3 regions of the Streptomyces sp. NPDC032198 genome follow, and region 3 is predicted to be linked to each of the others. Evidence: riboswitches for the same ligand, from Rfam matches in the RefSeq annotation. Region 3 holds a riboswitch; each other region holds the start of a gene.
The links. Region 3 has a riboswitch for cyclic di-AMP ahead of AB0E78_RS39355 (LysM peptidoglycan-binding domain-containing protein). Riboswitches for the same ligand answer to the same signal wherever they lie in the genome.

Region 1 (7,275 bases), on a different contig from region 3:
GCGAGCACGTCGCGGACCTCGCGGTCGACCGGCGCCGCTCCTCCCAGATCGGGTGACCAGGCGATCCGCAGCCCCCGCAGATCCCGTTCCAGCGGGCCGCCGAACGCGCTGCCCGGCGTTTCCAGGGCGATCGGTGAACGGGGGTCGGGGCCTGCGACGACGGACAGCAGCAGGGCCGCGTCGGCGACGTTGCGCGCCATCGGCCCCTGTACGGCCATCGTCGACCAGGGCGCGGTGTCCGGCCAGCTCGGCACCCGGCCCGGCGAGGGGCGCAGGCCCACCACGTTGCAGAACGAGGCGGGGTTGCGCAGCGAGCCGCCCATGTCACTGCCGTCGGCCACGGGGTGCATGCCGCACGCGAGCGCGGCCGCCGCTCCCCCGCTGCTGCCGCCCGCAGATCTGCTCAGGTCGTACGGGTTGCGGGTCGCCCCGAAGACCGGGTTGACGGTGTGCGAACCGGCCGCGAACTCGGGCACGTTGGTCTTGCCGATGGTGATCGCTCCTGCGGCGCGGATGCGCTCGACGATCAGCTCGTCCCGGTCCGGGACGTTGTCGGCGAGGAGCGGCGTCCCGTAGGTGGTCCGGATGCCGCGGGTGTCGTGGGTGTCCTTGTGGGCGACGGGCAGCCCGTGCAGCGGGCCGAGCGGCGCGCCGTGCGCCGTGGCCTCGTCGGCGGTGCGCGCCTCGTCGAGCGCGCGCTCCGCCACGCAGGTCACCACCGCGTTCACCGGGCCGTTGACCTGCTCGATCCGGTCCAGGTGCGCCTGGACGACCTCGCGCGCGGACAGCTTACGGGTGCGGATCTTGGCGGCGAGTTCGCGGGCGGTGAGGTGGACGAGCCCGGAGGCTTCGCGGACTTGATGTGCTTCGGGGCTCATACGACGCCTTCGGCTCGGGGCGGCTGAGATCGCGACGAGGCGGAGTATGCCCGCGTCGCCGCGCCGGCCATCCCGCCCCGCACGCCGGGGCCTTCGCTTTCAGCGAGGGGCTGAAACGCGGCGCACGTGTTGACTCCGGCCGATCACCCGAACATGCTCCCCATCACACCGTTACGTACGTCCTGTACTTTTTTTACAGGAAGCTTTGGGGAGCAGCCGACCCCGGCAGAGGAGAGACGTGCCATGAACCGACCGTTCGCCCGCTATGTCCTGCCCGAGTTCAGCGAGCGCACCAGCTCAGGGCAGCGGACCCTCGATCCGTACTCGAAGCTGCTGGAGGAGCGCATCGTCTTCCTGGGGACGCCGATCGACAACACGTCGGCCAACGACGTGATGGCGCAGTTCATGCACCTCGAATACCTGGCGCCCGACCGCGACATCTCGCTCTACATCAACTCCCCCGGCGGCTCGTTCAGCGCGATGACCGCGATCTACGACACGATCCGGTTCGTCAGCTGCGACGTGGAGACGACCTGCCTGGGGCAGGCCGCCTCATCGGCCGCCGTCCTGCTGGCCGCGGGCACCCCCGGCAAGCGGTTCGCGCTGCCCGGCGCCCGGGTGCTGATCCACCAGCCGTCGCTCGCCGAGCCCATCCACGGCCAGACCTCCGACCTGGCGATCCAGGCCGACGAACTCCTGCGCACGCGCGCGCAACTGGAGAGGCTGCTCGTCCAGCACACGGGCCAGAGCGCGGAACGGATCGCGGCCGACATCGAGCGGGACAAGATCCTCAGCGCGGCCGAGGCAGTTGACTACGGCCTGGTGGACCGGATCATCGCGAGCCGCAAGTCGTCCCCGCGCACCCCGGACGCGGGGTGAACCACCGGTGCTGCCGCCCGAACTTCCCCCGCTGCCCGCACTCACCCGCGCCGAGGGCGAGTTGATCGACCGGTACCTCGAAGTGGTCGACCTGGTGGGCCGGATCAACCCCGCCCGCGCCTCGGACACGTACGGCGGACTGCGCGCCGCCCAGGCCCTGGTCGGCAGGGCGACCGCCCTCCTGGACGCGCTGACACTCATGCACCAGCGGGGCGAGAGCGCCGTGCACGCGCCGACGCTGGCCAGGGCGCTGCGGGTGCTTGACGGGGAGCGGCGGGCCGGGCGGGTCACCGTGCCGCCGCCGACGACATCCTGAAGACCCGTCACTCCACCCTCCTGAGCCCCCGTCACCCCGTCGTCCGAAGTCCGAGCTGTCCCGGGCCGATCTCAAACGAACCAAACGGGCTACCTCGTTCGGCGTAGACGATCGTCGTTCTTGAAGCCCTCTTAGGTTGCGTCAGATGTGTACGCGAGGGGCGGAATTCCTCGTTCCGGTGCTGGTCGAACGATCGTCCGGTGCCTTGACCCGATCCCGTATCCGACCTTGTCCACCCGAACGGTTCAGCCGTGAGGAGCCTCACAAAACGCCGTTTCGGCTCGGAATTCTTGCCCTTGACGGGTCAAGATCCCTTCCGACGACAAGCCCCCGCCACAGCGGCGGGGCGGTCCGGGCGGACGCCGAGTCCTGCCGCCACCCGGATGACCGGTCGACATCGGTGCATCGGCAGGAGTGGAGGACCCAGGCATGACGGGTCGGTCCGGAGAGTCCGGACCACGGCCCTTGGGGTGAAGCCGCACAGCGCGGCCGGGCAACTTTGTCAGCCCGAATCCGACAGGTCATCCTTCACAGGCGGTTGACGAAGGGTTGCGCATGACTGCGCTGAATCATGTTCCGTCGCTGCTGACCAGGGCCGGTTCCGTATCGGCTCTCACGCTCGCCGTCGTGGGCGGCACCCTCGTGGGCCCAGGGCTCACGTCGGAAGCACAGGCCGCGACGCACGGAACGAAGGCGCTCAAGATCGCCGCCTCCAAGAAGGGCGCTCCGTACCGCTACGGAGCGACGGGGCCACGGCGGTTCGACTGCTCGGGTCTGACCCTCTACTCGTTCAAGCGCGCGGGCAAGAAGCTCCCCCGCACCGCGGCACAGCAGTACAACAAGACCCGCCACATCTCCGCGTCCCACCGCGTCCGCGGCGACCTGGTCTTCTTCCACTCCGGCCGGAACGTCTACCACGTCGGCATCTACGCCGGTAAGGGCCGGATCTGGCACGCCCCCAAGTCGAACACCGTGGTGCGGCTCGAGAAGATCTGGACCAAGAGCGTCTGGTACGGCAGGGTGCGCTGATCGTCCGTCATCGGCCGTCGGCTGTGGGACGGCGGTGGCGGGGGCTCACCAACCCCCGCCACCGCCACCGCGCGGACTGCCCCCGCGTGGCTCCCGCCCGGCCCGCTGACCGGCGCGCCCGCCGGGCGTACAGGGCGTCGGCGCGGATACTCGTGCGCCATGGCCGAAAACAACAGCTCCTCCACGGCAGGCGATGCGCCCCGCAACGAGACGCGCTTCGAACGCGCCGACCGCAATTTCGCGGAGATCCTCCAGGAACTGCGGGTCACGCAGGCCGGGGTGCAGATCCTCTTCGCGTTCCTGCTGACGCTCGCCTTCACCGAGCGCTTCGCCTCGCTCGACACCGTGCAGCGCGCCACCTACGTGACCACGCTGCTGCTCGCCGTCCTCGCCGCGGCGCTGTTCACGGCTCCGGCCGCCGTGCACCGGTCGCTCTTCGGGCAGCACTCCAAGCCGCGGATCGTGCGGGTCTCGTCCCGCCTGGCCGTCATCGGCATGGGGGTCCTGGTGTTCGCGCTCGCCGGTTCCGTGCTCCTGGTGGTGGACGTGGCGGTGGGCAGGACCGGCGGGATCATCGCGAGCGCGGGCACGCTCCTGGTGTGCGCGGGCCTGTGGGGCGTGCTCCCCCTGCTGCTGCGCCGCGCGGGCAAGGACGAGGGCACAGGAGGCACCGAGGGCACAGGACCGGACACGTCGGACGACGTCAGGCCAGCAGGGCCTCGGTGAGGAGGACCGCGCCCAGCACACTGAGCGCGACCCCCGTGCCGCCCTCGATCGCACGGGCCGTACGCGGCTTGCGCAGCCAGCGGCCGAGCCGGTCGACCAGGAGCGCGACGACCGGGAACCACACCAGGGCGAGGGCCACGATGATGGACGCGAGCAGCAGTGTCCTGGGCATCGCGGGGCTGCCCGCGGGCACGAACTGCGGCAGCACGCTGAGGAACGTGATGGGCGCCTTGGGGTTGAGGGCGTTGGTGAAGAAGCCCTGCCGCAGGCTGCCCCCGGCCGCTGCCGGCTCCGTGCCGTCCGTCGTTTCGAAGCTCCGCAGGGGCCGCGCCGCCGACCGCAGCGCGCGATACCCGAGGTAGAGCACATAGGCCCCGCCCGCGGCCTGCAGCGCACGGAAGAGCGTGGGGACCGCCGCGAGGACCGCCGCGACCCCGGCCACCGCGAGCGCCGTGTGCACCAGGAGCCCGCCCGCCACACCGATCGCGCACGTCACTCCGGCGCGGCGGGATGCGAGGGCGTTGCGCACGACGACGGCGAAGTCGGCGCCCGGCATGGCGACCATGCCCGCGGCGACTCCGGTGAAGGCGACCAGTTGTGCGTCCATGGCGCCCAGCCTGCCGTTCTTCTGCCTTCAGCAGGTATGTGGAATATCCTGGGTCTGCCTTAAGCAGTCGTTTAGCCCCACGGCCGACGGACAGCCGCACCGCCCGTCGGCTCCTGCACCGGGAGAGGCCATGTACGACCCGACGCGGCTCGCCGCACTGGTGGCGGTCTCCGAGGCCGGGTCGATCACCCGCGCCGCCGAGCGCCTCGGCTACACCGTGCCCGCCCTCTCCCAGCAGCTGGCCAAGCTCGAACGGGAGGCGGGCACCGCGCTCCTGGTCCGGCATCACCGCGGGGCACGGCTGACCGGCGCGGGTGAGCTGCTGCTCGCGCGGGCGCGCCGGGTCCTGGACGAGATGGAGCAGGCCCGGCACGAACTGGCCCTGCTCGCGGGCCTCTCCGGCGGCAGGCTGCGCGTGGGGACCTTCACCACCGCCGGGATCCAGCTGGTGCCGCCCGCGCTGACCGCGTTCCGCCGCGCCCATCCGGACGTCGATCTGACCGTACGGGCCTATGAACCGCCGCTCGGCATCGCGGCCGTGGCCGCCGGTGAGGTCGACCTCGCCCTGACGCACACGTACGAACCGGCGGATCCGGTGCCGCTGCCCGCGTCCGTGACCGCCGAGCCGATCCTGGTCGAGGAGCTGGTCCTGGTGACCTCGCCCGGTCACGCCCTCGCGAGCTCGTCGTCGCGGCTGCCCCTGACCGAACTCGCCGGGCAGCCGCTGATCAGCATGGCGCCTGAGCATCCGTCCCGGCAGGGTGTGGAGTCCACGCTCGTCCGGGCCGGCGCGACGCCCTCGGTGCTGGTCGAGACTCCTGGCTACGCCCTGGTGTGCGCACTGGTCAGCGCCGGGCTCGGCGTCGCCGTCGTACCGGAGATGGTGGCGCGGACGGCGGCCACCCCGGTGGGGATGAGGCCGCTTGAGCCGGGGAGTCTGCGCCGCACGATCTCGGTGGTCCACCGCACCGACGAGTCGCATCCGGCGGCGGACACCTTCCGGGCGCTGCTCCGGGGGGCGTTCGGACGTTCAGCGGGGTGAGGGGGAGACCGAGGGGGCGGCCGCCTCGTCGCGGACCGGGGCCGTCCACGGCAGTGCGATCCAGACGGTCTTGCCGCCCTCGGGGGTGGGTGTGACCGACAGTCTGCCGCCGCACTCCATGGTCAGCCAGCGGATGATCACCAGGCCGCGTCCGTTGTCCTGCTGGACGGCGGCGGGCAGCCGCTTGGGGTAGCGGGGATGGCTGTCGGTGACGCCGATGCGCAGTTGTTCGTCCCGGTCGAGCTCGATGTCCACCCGGAAGGTGGGCGATTGGCCGCGGGTGTGCTGGACGGCGTTCGTGGCGAGTTCGGAGACGATGAGCCGGACCGTGTCGGCCGCTTCGGTTTCCCCCGGCAATCCCCATTCGGCCAGGACGCTCGAGACGTATTTCCGGGCCGCGGAGACCGAGGCAGGATCGCTCGGCAGGGTGACGGTTGCTTCCTGAAGGTCTGCCATGGCGACGTTGTCCCTTTCCCACCGGGGCTCGGCTCCGACTCGTAGCGGAAGGCCCGAGGACAGTCCCGGAATGGTGCTTCGCGCCAGCCTGCCACTCTTGGACCCCTCACAGGTGGCCATCCACCAAGATGTGCATATATCTGTCGCTCGAAGCGGTGAACTCTGCTACGGAAGACCGTATTTGGGCGCGACGTCGGCACTTCCTCTACTGTCGCCCCTGAGCGGCCCGGGGGAGGCCGAAAAGAAACGCTCCGTCGGGAGGAGACGGACATGCGGTACGGTCCCGCGGTGCGCCGCCGGAAACTCGGCGCCGAACTGCGCGCGCTGCGCGCGCACGCCGGGCTCACCAGTGGCCAGGCGGCGGGCCGGGTCGGCTGGCACCAGTCGAAGGTCAGCCGGATCGAGACGGGACGTAGCAGCGTCAAGGCGGCCGACGTACGTCTGCTGCTCGATGCGTACGAGGTGTGCGATTCCCGGCTCCGCCAGTTGCTGGTGGCGCTGGCGGGCTCGGACGACGACGGCGGTCGCCGCCAGTGGTGGCACGCCTATCGCGAGCTGCTGCCGCCCGCCTACCGCGACTTCATCAGCCTGGAGTCGCAGGCCTGCCGGATGCGCAGCCTGGAGACCACTGTCGTACCCGGCCTGCTGCAGACGCCGGACTACGCGCGTGCGGTGACGCGGGCCGCGCTCGACGGACTGCCGGACGAGCAGGTGGACGCGCTGGTGGAGGTGCGTCTGGCCCGCCAGGATGTGCTGCGCGCGGCTCCACCGCTGCTACTGAGCGTGATCCTGGATGAGGCGGTGCTGCACAGGCCGGTGGGCGGCCGTCAGGTGCTCGACGGTCAGTTGAAACGGTTATTGGAAGCCGGACAGTTGCCTCATGTACGACTTCAGGTGTTGCCGTTCGCCGCCGGAGAGCACGTAGGGCTCATCGGTTCTTTCGTTATTTTCTCATTTCCGAACATTGCTGATCTGGATGTGGTTGTTCTCGACCACTTGACGAGTAGCCTCTACCTCGAACGGAAAGAAGACCTCCAGGCATACACGGAGGCCTTCAACTCCCTTCAAGGAAAGGCGCTTTCACCCGAGGAATCAACGGATCACATCGCCGGGATACGTGACGGCGCGTAAGGGGGCACCATGACGGCACTGCCTCGGCACGTACCTTCCAGCACTTCCCTGCACGGCGCACGGTGGTACCGCAGCAGTCGCAGCAACGGCATGAACAACTGTGTGGAGACAGCCTCGCTCGCTTCAGGGCCGAAGCAGGGGCTGCTCGCCGTGCGCGACTCGAAGAACACGGCAGGGCCCGCCCTGCTCTTCTCCCCCACGACATGGGAGG
Region 2 (7,275 bases), on a different contig from region 3:
ACCCGCAGTCGCAGGGCTCAGCCGGTTTGACGCGTGGCTGTCGGGGTCGCTGCTTCGGCGGCGCGGTGATGTTCGGCGTTGATGCGCTGGGCTTCTTCGAGTTGGTCTTCGAGGATGACGATGCGGCAGGCGGCCTCGATGGGGGTGCCCTGGTCGACGAGTTCGCGGGCGCGGGCCGCGATGCGCAGCTGGTAGCGGGAGTAGCGGCGGTGGCCGCCCGCCGAGCGCAGCGGCGTGATGAGGCGGGCCTCGCCGATGGCGCGGAGGAAGCCCTGGGTGGTGCCGAGCATGTCGGCGGCCCGGCCCATGGTGTAGGCGGGGTAGTCGTCGTCGTCGAGACGCCCGAACGAATCGTCTGCTGTCACTTGCACCTCTCTATGGAACGCGTGGAGGGGCCCGGGTGCCGTATGGCACCCGGGCCCCGAAGGAACTGCTACACCATCTGCCGGCCCTGTTGCTGCGCCGGCCTTCTGTTTCCGCAGACCCGACCGAGATGCTGTCGGGACTGCCGGGATCGCGGTTGCTTGACCGGAGACCACCTCACTATCGATGTCCTGCGGTACCCGGGCTCAAAAGTCCACCCGGGCGATCCTCCTGATGGCGCTCGGCTCCTCCGTTCTTCCCTCTTGAATCACTTGCTTACCTACGGGAACTGCGTACTGCTGGTGATGCGAACTACTGGTGGCCTTCCATAGCGCCACTCTTCGGCAGCCAGCCCCGTCGCCTCTCCTGCATCTGCTCTGGCTTAGAACCCCACTGCCGAACCTCCCGGTGCGCGCGCCCGCAGCCGACGCCTTCACCGAGGTGCTGCTCACTTGCCTTCACTGCTGGGTACTGCGAACTGCACTTACTGGTAATGCACTTGCGTGTACTGCGGTCCTGCTCGCGGAGGCCCCTGATCACTGCGGGCCGCCCGGTCCGGTCGTCAGTCCCGTCGCCGTCCTGCAACCGCTCTGGCTTCGGAACTCCACCACCGCACCGTCCTGCGCACTGCACTTGCGGGTACTGCTGCCCGGCAGTTCGTCTCTGCCGGGCCCTGCTGTCTCTCTGGGTTACGAGAGAAACCATAACCACACCATCACTCAATGTCTACTCCAGCCGACATAGATTTTCGCGTGTTCGATGGTGAGGTAATCGACCTCGAACAGTGGCGGTGGACGCACGGCAAGACCGTCCTCGTGACCAGGCTGTTCGGGCGGATGGGCGGTCGCCCGAATGGACCCGCCTCGCCTGCGCCCCCGCGCCCCCCGGGCGACGCTGGGCCTGCCAGGTGACCGATCCGGAGGTACAGCATGGGTTCCGTACGACGGGCTCTCGTGATGGTGCTCGTGCCGTTGCTGGTCGGCGTCTCGGCGGCCTGCGGCAGCTCCGGCGGCGGCAGCGACACCGCCACCGAGCGGGCCCGGCCCGCCGAGCAGGCCTTCGAGCATCCCGGAGTCCTCGTCAGCAAGGCGCAGCTGAAGCGCGTACGGGCCCATGTCGCGGCGGGCGAGCAGCCCTGGCTGACGGCGTTCCGACGGATGCGGAACAGCAAGTACGGCGCGGACGACTACACCGCCAAGCCGTACGCCGTCGTCGAGTGCCCGCCCGACACCCGCCCGGGCCAGGGCTGCGTCGAGGAGCGCGAGGACGCCATCGCCGCGTACACCCAGGCCCTGCTCTGGAACATCACCGGCGACCGCGCGCACGCCGAGAAGGCCGTGCAGATCATGGATGCCTGGGCGCGGGTGATCACCCGGCACACCGAAGCCAACGCGGGCCTCCAGACGGCCTGGGCCGCCTCCTCGTGGGCACGCGCGGCCGAAGCCGTGCGCTACACCTACGACGGCTGGAGCGACGGACAGATCCTTCGCTTCGAGCGGATGCTGCGCAACGCCTATCTGCCCCAAGTGCGGGACGGGGCGGCCGACTTCAACGGCAACTGGGACCTCCTGATGGCCGACGCGACCATCAGCATGGCGGTCTTCCTCGACGACCACGAGGCCTTCGAGAAGGCGGTGACGCACTTCAGGACCCGCGTGCCGGCCTACTTCTATATGAAGTCGGACGGCCCGCTGCCCGTCTCGCCCGCGGGCAGCGGAATCAATACCCGGGAGAAGCTCCAGAAGTACTGGTTCGGGCAGAAGACCTTCGCCGACGGGCTCTCCCAGGAGACGTGCCGCAACTTCAAGCACGCCAGCTATTCGCTCGCGGCCACCGCACACATCGCGGAGACCGCCTGGCACCAGGGCGTCGATCTGTACGGCGAGGTCAAGGAGCGACTGCGGGCCGCGCTGGAATTCCACGCCAAGTACCAGCTGGGCGCCGAGGCGCCGGACTGGCTGTGCGGCGGCAAGGTGCAGCGCGACATGGGGCCCGACACCGAGGTCGCGCTCAACCACCTGCGGGACCGGCTGAAGCTGGACCTGCCGGAGACGGAGCGGCTCACGCGAAAGCAGCGGCCCGAGGGCACGGACGGCCTGTTCGTGGCCTGGGAGACGCTGACGCACGCCGAGAACGCGTGAGCGGCGGGCCTCGTTCGCCGGTGGTTCTCGACCGGTTCGCTTTCACTCCCCCTGATGGCGTAGAGTTGCATTCAACGGCGCGGGGTGGAGCAGCTCGGTAGCTCGCTGGGCTCATAACCCAGAGGTCGCAGGTTCAAATCCTGTCCCCGCTACTAAAGACCGAAGGCCCGGATCCAGAAATGGATCCGGGCCTTCGGTGTTTTCCGCAGCAGCGTCTTTCCGCAGCAGTGTCTTTCCGCCGCGGCATCTTCCGCCGTCGCTTTCCGCCGTAACCCGGTCGGCCCCCACCGGTCGCCCCGTGCCGTCGCTCCGGGAACCCTGGACGAGTGGGGCAGCGAGGAGAAAGTGGCGGGGGCGGGGGCGGCGGCAGGCGTCCCGATGTCCGGCACGAGCGGGCGCTCGTGCGGACCCTCCCCCTGCTGCTCATCGTCGTCGGGGTGGTCTACGACGTGACGACCCCGCCGGAGTTCACCGCCTCGCCGCTCTTCACGGCGGCCCCGCTCATCGCCGCACCCTTCTACTCGCTGCTCAGCACCGCCCTCATCGGCACCGGCTCCTGCGCCGCCGTGCTGGCCCTGCATTTCAAGACCGACACCAGCACCGACGTCGAGGCCGTCACCGAGCTGATCACGGTGGTGACCGTCGCCGTCCTCGCCGTCCTCATCAACCGCGTCGTACGCCGCAGCGACGAGCAGCTCGCCTCCGCCCGCTCCATCTCCGAGGCCGCTCAGCGCGCCGTACTGCCGCAGCCGGATCCCAGGATCGGGGGGCTCGACATCGCGGCGCGGTACGAGGCGGCGGAGGCCGACGCGTTCATCGGGGGCGATCTGTACGCCGTGCAGGAGACTCCGCACGGCGTACGCGTCATCGTCGGCGACGTACGGGGGAAGGGCATGGGCGCGGTGGCGGCCGTCGCCGTCGTGATCGGGGCGTTCCGGGAGGCCGCCGAGCAGGAGGCCACGCTGGAGGCCGTGGCCCAGCGCCTGGAGCGTGCCCTCGCGCGCGAGGGCACGCGGCGCGACGGGCTCGACGCCTTCGAGGGCTTCACCACCGCCGTGCTCGCCGAAATCCCGCACGGCGACGGTCTCGTGCGGCTCATCAACCGCGGGCACCCGGGTCCGCTGCTCCTGCGCGGCGACGGGCGGCTGTGCGTCCTGTCCGCCACCGAGCCCGCGCTGCCGCTCGGGATGGGTGAGCTGGGCGCCTGGCCGGACCGTGCGGACGAGACGGAGTTCCCGCCGGGGGCGATGCTGCTGCTCTACACCGACGGGCTCTCCGAGGCGCGGGACGCCCGGGGCGAGTTCTACGATCCCGCGGCCCGGCTCGGCGGCCGGATCTTCCCGGGCCCGGGCGGCCCGGACGCGCTCCTGTCGACGCTCGTCGAGGAAGTGCGGCGGCACACCGGCGGAGGCGGCACCGACGACATGGCGTTGCTCGCGGTGCGGCGGCCCATGTCACCGGCCGTGACGGAAGGACACCCCTCCGCATAACTCCTGACGAGCTGTCAAGGAGATGTGAAGCTCCGGTGTGTGAAGAAGTGGGGTCAACTCGCCCCGTTCGCAACCCCGGTGTCCCGATAAGTACAGGGTGTGGGCGTTAACGATCAGTCGGAACAGCTTGGAATACGACCCCGCTGTCTATTAACGTTCGATAACGCAGCGCGGTCGTCCCAGCCGTCACTCGAGTCGGCTCCGCGCGCACGCGCCTAATCCCGAAAGGGAGCCGGGGAACCACTAATTGGGGTGAATCGGGCATCTGTGCATCCGTGCCAGATGTTCGTAGGAGACCTTCCTGCTCCGAACCCGTCAGCTAACCCGGTAGGCGAGAAGGAAGGAAAGGAGTGCGCCCCCGTGGCGTCCAACCGCCCTGCCCCCCAAGGCGCGTACGTACCGAATGACGACGATTTCGGTGGGTACGACAATGATTCCTGGGAGGAATGGAACCCCACCGAGGAGTCCATTCGTCCCGTCCGCGGCAGGCACCGCGTCCACAAGCGGGGCGGCGGCGGACTTGCCCGCAGCTCCACGGTTCTCGGCGTAGGCGTCATCGCCGCCGTCGGCGCGGGCGGCATCGCCACCGCGCAGGGCGGCAAGCCCCCGGTCTCCATCGCCATGCCGGACATGTCGGCCGTCACGGACTCGCTGCCGGAGGCCAAGTCGCTGCCGGGCGTGGGGTCCCTGATATCCGACGACTCGTCCGATTCCGGTTCCGCGGACAACGGCGTGACGACCGCTGCCGCACCCCTCTCCGCCGCGGGACTCAGCACCGCCGACGCCGAGCAGGGCACCACGGACGCGGGCGAGGCGCTGCGGGCCCGCATCATGGAGCAGGCCGAGAACCAGCAGGACCAGGCGGACGACGCGGTCCAGAAGGCGGCCGAAGAAGCCGCCGTCAAGCAGGCCGCCGAGCAGGCCGCCGCCAAGCAGACCGCGGCCGAGAAGAAGATCGCCGCCGAGAAGGCAGCCGCGAAGAAGAAGGCCGAGGCGGAGGCCAAGAAGAAGGCCGAGGCCGAGCGCCTGGCCAAGCTCGCGAAGAGCTACACCCTCCCCGTCGCCTCGTACACGCTCACCGGCACCTTCGGTCAGCCCGGCTCCATGTGGTCCTCCGGCTACCACACCGGCCTGGACTTCGCGGCGCCCACGGGCACGCCCATCAAGGCGATCCACTCCGGCACCATCAAGGAAGCGGGCTGGGCGGGGGCGTACGGCTACCGCACGGTCCTCGAATTGGACGACGGCACCGAGCTCTGGTTCTGCCACCAGTCCTCGATGAACGTCAGCGCCGGCCAGAAGGTCACCACCGGCGAGGTCATCGGCCGCGTCGGCGCGACCGGCAACGTCACCGGCGCCCACCTCCACCTGGAGGTCCACCCGGGCGGCGACGCCACCGGGGTCGACCCCGCGGCATGGCTGCGCGGCAAGGGCCAGTCGCTCTGAGGTAACCCAGAACCCCGGCGGTCCTGGCGACAACCCCCCGACGCCAGGGCTGCCGGTTCGGCATGTGCGGACGGCCTGCCGAGGTGTGGACATCCTGCCTAGGTGCGGGCCGCTCTCCGGAATGCTGGAGTCCGTATGGGCGTTGATCCCCTTATGACTTCTCTCCGCAAGCTTGGCTCGTCCGACCTCGAGGTCTTCCCGCTCGCCCTGGGCGGCAACGTCTTCGGCTGGACGGCCGACGAGGCGCAGTCCTTCAGCGTGCTCGACGCCTACACCGCCGCCGGCGGCAACTTCATCGACACCGCCGACGTCTACTCGGCCTGGGTGCCCGGCAACAAGGGCGGCGAGTCCGAGACCGTCCTCGGCAGCTGGCTCGCCGCGCGCGGCAACCGCTCCGACATCGTGCTCGCCACCAAGGTCGGCGCCCACCCCGATTACAAGGGCCTGTCCGCCAACACCATCAAGTCCGGTGCCGAGGAGTCGCTGCGCCGCCTGGGCACCGACTACATCGACCTCTACTACACGCACTACGACGACCCGACCGTCCCGGTCGAGGAGATCATCGGTGCGCTCGACGACCTCGTGACGTCGGGCAAGGTGCGCGCGATCGCCGCCTCGAACGTGACCCCCGAGCGGCTCCAGGAGTTCCTCGACTTCTCCGACCGCGAGGGCCTGGCGCGCTACTCGGTGCTGCAGCCGCACTACAACCTCGTCTCGCGCGACACGTACGAGGGCCCGCTGGAGCAGGTCGCCTCGCGCTCCGGCCTGGCCGCCGTCCCGTACTACGCGCTCGCCTCCGGCTTCCTGACCGGCAAGTACCGCCCGGGTGCGCAGGTCGACAGCGCGCGGGCCGAGGGCGCGGGCAAGCACCTGGCCACCGACCGCGGCGTGCGGGTGCTCGCTGCCCTGGACGAGGTCGCCCAGGCGCGCGGCGCCGAGCTCGCGACCGTGGCCCTGGCGTGGCTCGCGGCGCAGCCGACGGTGGCGGCACCGCTCGCGTCGGCCCGTACGGTCGAGCAGCTGCCCGCGCTGCTCGCGGTGGGGGAGCTCGAGCTGACGGAGGCCGAGGTGTCGGCGCTGACGGCGGCTTCCGCCTAGCCCCGGTAGGGGTTGTAGGCGGGGTAGGGCATCGCCGGCTGGGCGTACGGATATCCGTAGGGGGGCTGCTGCGGGTGGGGCTGCTGTGGATACGGCTGGGGAGGCGGGTAGGGCTGGGGATACGTCTGGCGGTACCCGTACTGCGGCGGTATCGGTACGAGTACCGGTGCCGTCGCCTGTGCCGCGTAGGCGAGGGCCGGCCGCGCCGCCTCGCGGCGCTCCCACAGGGCGTGCAGCAACTCCCGCTCCCGTACGACGAAGTCGGCGGCCGCCTTGCCCTGGCGTCCGCGGTGCCGCAGGAGCGCGAGAGTCGTCGCGTACGTCTCGTACTGCGCGACGGTGCGCGCCGCGGCCTTGCCCTGGGTGTAGGAGGCGTAGTCGCGGGCGAGCGTGCGGGCGCGCATCGTGCCTAGCGCGTACGGCTCGGGGGCGGTGAGCCAGCCCGCGATCACGTACGCGGGGAGTTCGGCGCGCACGATGCGCAGGCCGCGCTGTCTGGTCCATATCGCCAGCCAGGTGAGCAGGCCGAACGCGGGCAGCATGAACGTCGCGTACACCGCGAAGAAGCCGTAGTCCCCGAAGCTGGCCGAGCCGTTCCACAGGGCGTGCAGGCCCATCGCCAGGAGCAGTCCGAGGAGCGGGAGCAGGACGCGCCGCCAGTTCTGCCGGTCGGCGCTGAGCGCGGCGATGCCGAAGCCGATGCCGGTGAGCACGGTGAAGAGCGGGTGCGCGAAGGG
Region 3 (7,275 bases):
CGGCGTGCGGCAGCACTTCACACACGTACCGCCGAGGTAGCCGGCGACCGCTCAAGGGGAATCGCCGCCCCTGCACAAGAGTGGTGCCGCCTCCCCCGCCTCAGCCGGGGCAGCAGCTCCAGTACTCTCCCGCGTCACGCGCTGGCGCGGCTCCCCCCATCGACGTCCGAAGAGGTGGCGCGGCCGGCTTCGTCCGGCGCCAGCAGGGACAGGAGCGAGGCCACGGCCAGGCCGGACTCCGCCGGGTGGCGCAGCACCTCGCCGGGCTCGATCCGGTAGGTGTTGCTGCGCCCTTTCCGGACGTGGGAGAGGTAACCGTCCTGCTCAAGGTCGGCGATGATCTTCTGAACAGCGCGTTCGGTCAGTCGGCAGTGCGCGGCGATGTCCCGGATCCGGGCGTTGCGGTTGTCGGCGATGGCCGCCAGCACCCGCGCATGGTTGGTGAGGAACGTCCATCCGGTGTGGGGCTCGGGCACTTCATGCATGCGACAACTCTAGCGAGCAAGCGTACACGTTTTCAAAAACACGTACTTCCTTTCATGTATTAGTTGACGTGCTTGCGCTGCGAAGTGCAGCCTAGGAGCGGCGCTAGGCACCACGAGAGGGAGAGGCCATGCCGGAGCCTGCACACTCAGACGAGCCCCTCGCCGGGAAGGGCGCCGAGCCCGCACGGGACATCCACCCGTCGCCGCCCCGGCTCCCGCTGCCGGCCACGGTCGACACCGTGTCGGACGGCACCCGGGTGAGCGTGATCGTGCGCGGAGAACTCGACCTCGAAACCGGCGAACGGCTCCGGCCCGACCTGCTCCGCGCCCTGAGCGGATCGACCGAGGGCATCGACCTGTATCTGAGTGAAGTGACCTTCTGCGATTGCTCGGGGACGAACCTTCTGCTCGACCTGCGCCGGCTGGCCCTGCGGGACGGCAAGACCGTGGCGGTGCTCTCGACCAGTACCGCGGTTGAGCGGATGTTCGACCTGACTGCCACCCATGACCTGTTCGCGCCGCCCGAGTTGACTGAGCCGCCCGCCCCCGAAAGCGAGGAGGAGAGCGGACCCGCCGGCGATGAAACGGAGCCCGACAAGGATTCCGAGGAGAGCTTGCGGACCGTCATCTCCCCATTGCGGCGGGCCATGCAGACCCGTCCGACCATCGACCTGGCCCACGGCGTCCTGATGTCCGCCTTCGGCCTGAGTCCCGAAGCGTCCTGGGAAGTACTCGTCACGGCCTCGCAGAACACCAACACAAAACTCCACCACTTGGCGGAGAACTTGGTGGGAACCGCGCAGGGGACCGACCTGCCCGAGGCCGTACAGAAGCAACTCGCGGCAGTCATTGCCAAAGCGAACAAGGCGAGCAAGGTTGGAAAGGAGGGCGAGGTGGACGAGATGAACAATGTTCCGCAGCCGGGCCCACCTAACGCCACCCCCCAGCCACCGGGCGCCACATGACTCGTCCATAGCCGCGCATCCATGACCAACCGCGCCTATTCTTCAGGCTGGTTGGGGTACTTCCGCGGTCCGAGCCGCCCCCAGAGCGCACGCATCGCAGGCGCACACCCATCGAAGGCGATATGCCCCTTATGGCGGTCATGGCGCACCTTGCACCATGTCCATCTTGCCCAATAAAGCCCCTTCTTGCCTTATTCGTAATGCATAGAGACCACTGTCCGCATTGCGCGATTCTTGTGTGAAATAGCGCGATCCGATACGCCTCCATTCGCCGCGCGACCTGCACCCTTTCAGTGGAATCGGTCACATCGGCAGTTCGGGGGGCTCGGGAGCCGTCGAGCGCACTTCCGCTCCGCGCAAAGAAAGTTGGGGCTTTTCGATCAAAGAATGGGATGGGTTCCGGGCGACGGATACTGGCCTCACCCATTCCCTCTGCAAATTCGGCTCTTGTTCCGTTCGGGCTTTCTCGCCTAACGTCACCGTCAATCCGGATGGAACGCCGAATCCTGCCGCTGTCCGGAAACCCTTCCCATCAATCACTTTCGCTCGGCAGGAGCGGGGGACCCAGGTAAGTCGCCGATCCGGATTCCGGAACGGCTCGGGGTGAAGTCGCATGCGCAGTGCGACCGGACATCTCCCGTCCGAACCCGACAGCTCACCTCGTAGGCGACGGAGAGGAATTCGTCATGCCTGCAAAGGGAAAGCACCGCCGCCCCAAGTCCAGCTCACTCAGCCGGGGGCTCGCCGTCGCGGGCACCGGCGGGGCCGTACTCGTTCTCCCGGTGCTCGGCGCCACCGCCGCCACCGCGGCACCGGCCGGGACGGCCGCCAAGCCCGCCGCGGCCCCCAAGACGTACGTCGTCGCCGCGGGCGACTCCCTCGCCAAGATCGCCCGGGAGCACTCCGTGAGCGGCGGCTGGAAGAAGCTGTACGAGGACAACCGCAGCGCGCTCGGCGACGACCCGAAGCTGATCCACCCCGGCCTCAAGCTCACGCTCGGCTCGCCGGCCGCGCCCGCCGAGCGAGCGGACCGCTCCGAGCGCGATGACACGCTCACCGCCAAGCCCGCCGTGGCCCCGGCGGCGAAGTCCTACACCGACGACCTGGACGGCTGGATCAAGGAATCGCTGGACATCATGGCCCAGCGCGGCATCCCCGGTACCTACGAGGGCATCCACCGCAACGTCATACGCGAGTCCTCCGGCAACCCGCTTGCCATAAACAACTGGGACTCCAACGCCGTCGCAGGAACCCCGTCCAAGGGGCTCCTGCAGGTCATCGCCCCGACGTTCGACGCCTACCACGTGCCCGGCACCTCGTCGGACAGCTTCGACCCGGTCGCCAACATCACCGCCGCCTGCAACTACGCGGCCGACCGGTACGGCTCGATCGACAACGTCAACGGCGCGTACTGATCCCGACTGGACCGCATCCGGTCTCGTCCGCCCCGAGCCCCGGCACCCCAGGTGTCCGGGGCTCAGGCCTGTCCGAATCCACCACCGGGCCGTGCACCGACGGCTCTCGCATCGCCGGTTCCTGACCAACCGTCATGCGCCCGCCGTCCACGTACACGCATCCCCGTCAGATGCCCTCGTCGCCCAGCACCCGCCGCACCGCCTGCTGGGCCGCGTAGAAGTCGGCGTCGGAGACGCCCGGGTCGTCCTCGACCTGGTCGAGCCACTCCGAGATCTCCTCGGCCGTCCACAGGTCAAAGCCCTTCGGAATGTCCAGGGTCGAGGTGTTCGCGCGCAGCTGCTCTGCGGCAGCCGCTTCCTTGACGCTACGCGTGCTCACTTCGATCATCGCGTCTCTCCCTTCAAGGGATGGGGGACCGGACGGGCGACCCTGCCAGACGCCTCCCGGGAATGTCCAACGCGTCGCTCTCGCGTTCGCCTCCCGGAGTCGTGGCCGCCTCCTCCGGCTCCGGGTTCCCTGAGGGACACCGGCGTGTCACACGCCGGTGTCCCTCTGCCTCGGAGGCGCGGTGGGGCGGATCCGTCTCAGCGCCGGGCGCGGCGGGTCACCGTCCTCGGTGAACTCCACGGCCGGGACGTTCAGCAGCTCGGACATGCGGGGGAAGAGGCCCGGGAGGGTGGCGTCATCGGCCCGGACCGGGCCGCCGTCGCGGCTTCGGTGCGCGGTGGCGTGGGCGACCCCCAGCTCCATCACGTACTTCCCGGGCTCCCGGCCCGCCGCCTCCTGGCGGGCGCGGTCGCCCGTCACGACCTGCTCGGCGTACGTGTTCATGGCCGCGGCCCCATGACGGCTCCGTCGGTGGTCCGGTCACTCGGCCTCCACGGTGACTCGTCGCCTCGGTCCACGAAAGGGCGGCAGGGGCGGCGGCGGAGGCAGAGCCAGGGGGCGGAAAGGGCACATCGCCGGGCGGGATGCGTCCCCGCCACTCGGATCGCGACTGATCCGGAGGGGCACGGACGTTCCAGCCCTCCGTTCCAGGCGCCCTACGTTTCCGCAGGTCAGATACGTTCAAGCGTTCCATCGTCCCGAACTGTCCGCCTTTCCTGGCCATGTGGGCGTATCGCCCCACACGCTTCAGTCGTGCTCGTTCTGGAGCTCCGCCCACGCCCCGCAGTGGCAGTTGTACGGCACTCGTACGCAGTGGTGGGTGTGGCAAGGCGCCCGCTCGGCGAGCACGGCTCAGAAGCAACAACATGAGGAGTTCGCACATGCTTCACAAGCGCTCACGTCTGATCGCCGCGCCGATCGCGGCTGTCGCCCTCACTCTGACGGTCGCGGGCTACCAGGCCAGTGCTGCCGGGTCGTCGGCTTCCGGCGGCGCGGGACGGTCCGGCGAGTCCGCCAGGGCTGCGGCCCCGTGCCTGGCCAACGCCACCACCCTGGTCGGTGACCTCGACGGTGACGGCAACCCGGACAAGATCGCGAACCCCGGGCACACCGGCACCAAGATGACGGTCCAGTGGGGGAAGGCTGACGGCTCGTTCGGTCAGAAGCAGACCGTCGCCAAGCTCCTGGGCGCGAGGACCGGTGAGGTCGCCACCGCCGCGGTCGCCGACTTCCAGAACGACGGCACCCTGGACATCGTCGTCAACGTCGTCGAGCCGTCCGGCGTGGACGACCCCGCGACGGCCCGCATCGCGGAGTTCCGCCCCGGCCCGCTCAAGCGGGCGAACCTGGGTTCCGCCCAGGCCCGGCACTCCGACATCGGCGACGCCCGTGAGGGCAAGGAGCTGAGGATCGCCAACTACGGCGGTGACGCGTACCCGGACCTCGCGATCCTCAGCAACGCCGGTGACGGGGTGTGGGAGCGCGGCGTGCGCCTGTCCGTGCCGGGCAAGGGTCCGGGCGCGTACGACAGCGACCAGCAGCAGCAGTACGGCGAGACCGGGACCCCGGCCGAGCCGCCGGCCATGCCCAGCGACGGCTGGAAGCACTTCTACAAGAACTGCTCCTGACCCCCATCGGGCGCCGCCCCGCCCTTGAGGCGGCGCCCGGCTCTCCGCGAGCGCGGCGACCTGCTCTCCGCGATTCACGCAACGCCCGGTCCCATACGTAGCCCGGCCCCAGAGGTAAGGAAACGCGCTTGTCCAGCCCGCCGCCCCCGGCCTCCTCGACCCCATCGGCCTTAGCGACCGCCGTACCGAAGCCGAACCGGGTACGGGTCGCCGTCACCGCCCCCGACCCGATCAGCCGCGAGGGAGTCCTCAGCCAGTTGCGCCGGCATCCGGAGGTCGACCTGAACCTGGAGTCCGGCCCCGCCGCGGTCGCCCTGCTCGTCGAGGACACCCTCGACGAAGCGGCGCTCACCCGGCTGCGACGGGCCGTGCGCAGCGACGGTACGCGTGCGGTGCTCGTCGCGGGGACGGTCCGCGAACACGAGCTCCTGGATGTCATCGAGTGCGGTGTCGGCGCCATCGTCTGGCGCCGCGAAGCGACCGCCCGGCGCCTGGTGCAGGCGGTCCTGACGACGGCCGAGGGCGGGGGCGATCTGCCCGCGGACCTGCTGGGACAGCTCATCGGCCAGGTGGGGCGGCTCAACCGGGGAAGCACCGATCTGCCGGGAGGCTTCCTGAGCTTCACCAAGCGCGAGGTGGACGTCGTACGGCTGGTGGCCGAGGGGTTCGACACCGCGGAGATCGCCCTGAAGCTGTCGTACTCCGAACGTACCGTCAAGAACGTGATGCACGGCCTGACCACACGACTGCACCTGCGCAACCGGGCGCACGTGGTGGCGCACGCCCTGCGCGAGGGCTACATCTGACCGGACGGGCTCCGACGTCGGCCCCTTGAGGCACAGAGCACTGCCCCGTCGTCATCCCTGTCGTGCCTGCGTTCCGGTCGGCGCGGGGCGCACGATCGATGCCAGGGCCGCGACCGGGCGGCACGGAAGCGAACGGCACGTGGGAGCCTGCGAGTGATCCATGAGGTGGACGAGGTCCTCAAGAAGCTCATCAGCGGCGGGGCACTGGCCGGATCCGGTATCGACGTGTCCTTCGACGTGCCCACCCGGGACTGGGCGGCCCGGCGCAACGCACCCGTGGTCAACGCCTACTTGTACGACATCCGGGAGGACGTGTCGCTGCGCCGGCGCGGCCGCACCGGGCTGCGCGACGAGCGGGACGTCGTCGTACGCCGCCGCCGTCCCCCGCGGTGGTTCCGGCTCGCCTATCTGGTGACGGCCTGGACGAAGACTCCGCAGGACGAACACCGGCTGCTGTCCGCCGTCCTGGCGACGATGCTGCCGCACGAACTGCTGCCCGCCCAGCAACTCCCGGGCCCGCGCGGTCCGTCAGGAGGCGGCAGGGCAGAGGCGGTTGCCCGGAGGGGCGGGCGGTGGTGTCCGCCGGAACGCTCTGGGCGCTCTGGGGCGCTCTGGGCGACGCGTACGCCCGTGGCGTCCTCACGCGCGAAAGCCGCCCGGGCCCCGCTTTGCGTGCGGGACCCGGACGGCTGGGTTGGGTCAGTACTGGCGCATAGGGTCAGTTCCAGGGGTCGGTGAACGACCGGCCGGGCACCGGCTTGGCGATGAGCGCCACGGCGATGAAGAAGTTGACCTGGCCGATGGCGAACATGAGTGTGGCGAGGGCTTGGGGCTCATAGACCTCGGCCGCCTGGGCGTACAGCTCGTCGGACACCCGCTCCCCGTCCCCGGACGGCGTGAGCACGGCCTCCACGAGCGCCAGCGCGGCCCGCTCGGCAACGGTGAAGTACGGCGAGTCCTGCCAGGACGCCACCGACGTGATGCGCTCCTCCGACTCCCCCGCCTTGCGCAGGAAGCCCGTGTGCAGAACGGTCAGATAGGTGCTGCCGACGATCTGCCCGGCCCGCAGCTGGATCAGGCTGATCGTGGAGCGCGGTATCGAGCCGTTGCCGGTGACCTTGAACAGCGCCGCCGAAACCGCCGCCAGCTCGGGGACGAGCGCAGCGGGGTCCTCGGCCATCCGCGGGGCCATCGGAACCTCGGCCGTGATCAAACGTGCTTCCATCACTGTCTCCTCAGGGCAAGTGTGTATCGCTTTCACTGCCCTGACGGATGGCGACGAAGGAATGTGACCGCTGGACGCCAAAACGCGGCGCGATGCCTGCGCGGCTTCTACAGCCCCAGGTCGAGGGCCAGGCACGAGTAGTACTTCCATGAGCCCTCGGGGTTGTACGAACCGTTGTCCCCGCCGCTCCGCCCGGCCTTCACCTCTTCGGTCATGTCCTCGAAGACGACGCGCTCGGGAAGTCGGCCGTAGCGCTCGTGCCGCGCCGCCGTGGCGGCATCACCGGTGAGTTCCTTCTTCATGGCCGATCTCCACTTCGTCGATCGTGCGCGTGGACGGCGAATCCCATCGAACTTCGCCGCC

Region 1: linked by a shared signal. The riboswitch ahead of AB0E78_RS12995 (C40 family peptidase) and the one ahead of AB0E78_RS39355 (LysM peptidoglycan-binding domain-containing protein) in region 3 are both predicted to bind cyclic di-AMP.
Region 2: linked by a shared signal. The riboswitch ahead of AB0E78_RS05165 (M23 family metallopeptidase) and the one ahead of AB0E78_RS39355 (LysM peptidoglycan-binding domain-containing protein) in region 3 are both predicted to bind cyclic di-AMP.

Annotation. Positions count from the first base shown of each region.
Region 1 covers NZ_JBEZVL010000004.1:426,734-434,008, forward strand. Annotated here, with positions in the region: gene AB0E78_RS12980 (amidase) at 1-878, opposite strand, end outside; gene AB0E78_RS12985 (ATP-dependent Clp protease proteolytic subunit) at 1,122-1,757, shown strand; gene AB0E78_RS12990 (hypothetical protein) at 1,765-2,073, shown strand; cyclic di-AMP (ydaO/yuaA leader) riboswitch at 2,453-2,625, shown strand; gene AB0E78_RS12995 (C40 family peptidase) at 2,629-3,102, shown strand; gene AB0E78_RS13000 (DUF6328 family protein) at 3,262-3,828, shown strand; gene AB0E78_RS13005 (LysE family translocator) at 3,806-4,435, opposite strand; gene AB0E78_RS13010 (LysR family transcriptional regulator) at 4,566-5,477, shown strand; gene AB0E78_RS13015 (ATP-binding protein) at 5,466-5,933, opposite strand; gene AB0E78_RS13020 (helix-turn-helix transcriptional regulator) at 6,204-7,064, shown strand; gene AB0E78_RS13025 (DUF397 domain-containing protein) at 7,074-7,275, shown strand, end outside.
Region 2 covers NZ_JBEZVL010000002.1:19,635-26,909, reverse strand. Annotated here, with positions in the region: gene AB0E78_RS05185 (MerR family transcriptional regulator) at 18-365, opposite strand; gene AB0E78_RS05180 (alginate lyase family protein) at 1,293-2,504, shown strand; tRNA gene AB0E78_RS05175 (tRNA-Met) at 2,583-2,656, shown strand; gene AB0E78_RS05170 (PP2C family protein-serine/threonine phosphatase) at 2,831-3,994, shown strand; cyclic di-AMP (ydaO/yuaA leader) riboswitch at 4,197-4,343, shown strand; gene AB0E78_RS05165 (M23 family metallopeptidase) at 4,355-5,440, shown strand; gene AB0E78_RS05160 (aldo/keto reductase) at 5,594-6,538, shown strand; gene AB0E78_RS05155 (PrsW family intramembrane metalloprotease) at 6,535-7,275, opposite strand, start outside.
Region 3 covers NZ_JBEZVL010000021.1:82,868-90,142, forward strand. Annotated here, with positions in the region: gene AB0E78_RS39345 (helix-turn-helix domain-containing protein) at 135-485, opposite strand; gene AB0E78_RS39350 (ANTAR domain-containing protein) at 725-1,450, shown strand; cyclic di-AMP (ydaO/yuaA leader) riboswitch at 1,938-2,132, shown strand; gene AB0E78_RS39355 (LysM peptidoglycan-binding domain-containing protein) at 2,137-2,865, shown strand; gene AB0E78_RS39360 (hypothetical protein) at 3,032-3,253, opposite strand; gene AB0E78_RS39365 (hypothetical protein) at 3,401-3,697, opposite strand; gene AB0E78_RS39370 (VCBS repeat-containing protein) at 4,135-4,881, shown strand; gene AB0E78_RS39375 (LuxR C-terminal-related transcriptional regulator) at 5,010-5,687, shown strand; gene AB0E78_RS39380 (DUF4255 domain-containing protein) at 5,841-6,425, shown strand; gene AB0E78_RS39385 (carboxymuconolactone decarboxylase family protein) at 6,406-6,912, opposite strand; gene AB0E78_RS39390 (hypothetical protein) at 7,020-7,214, opposite strand.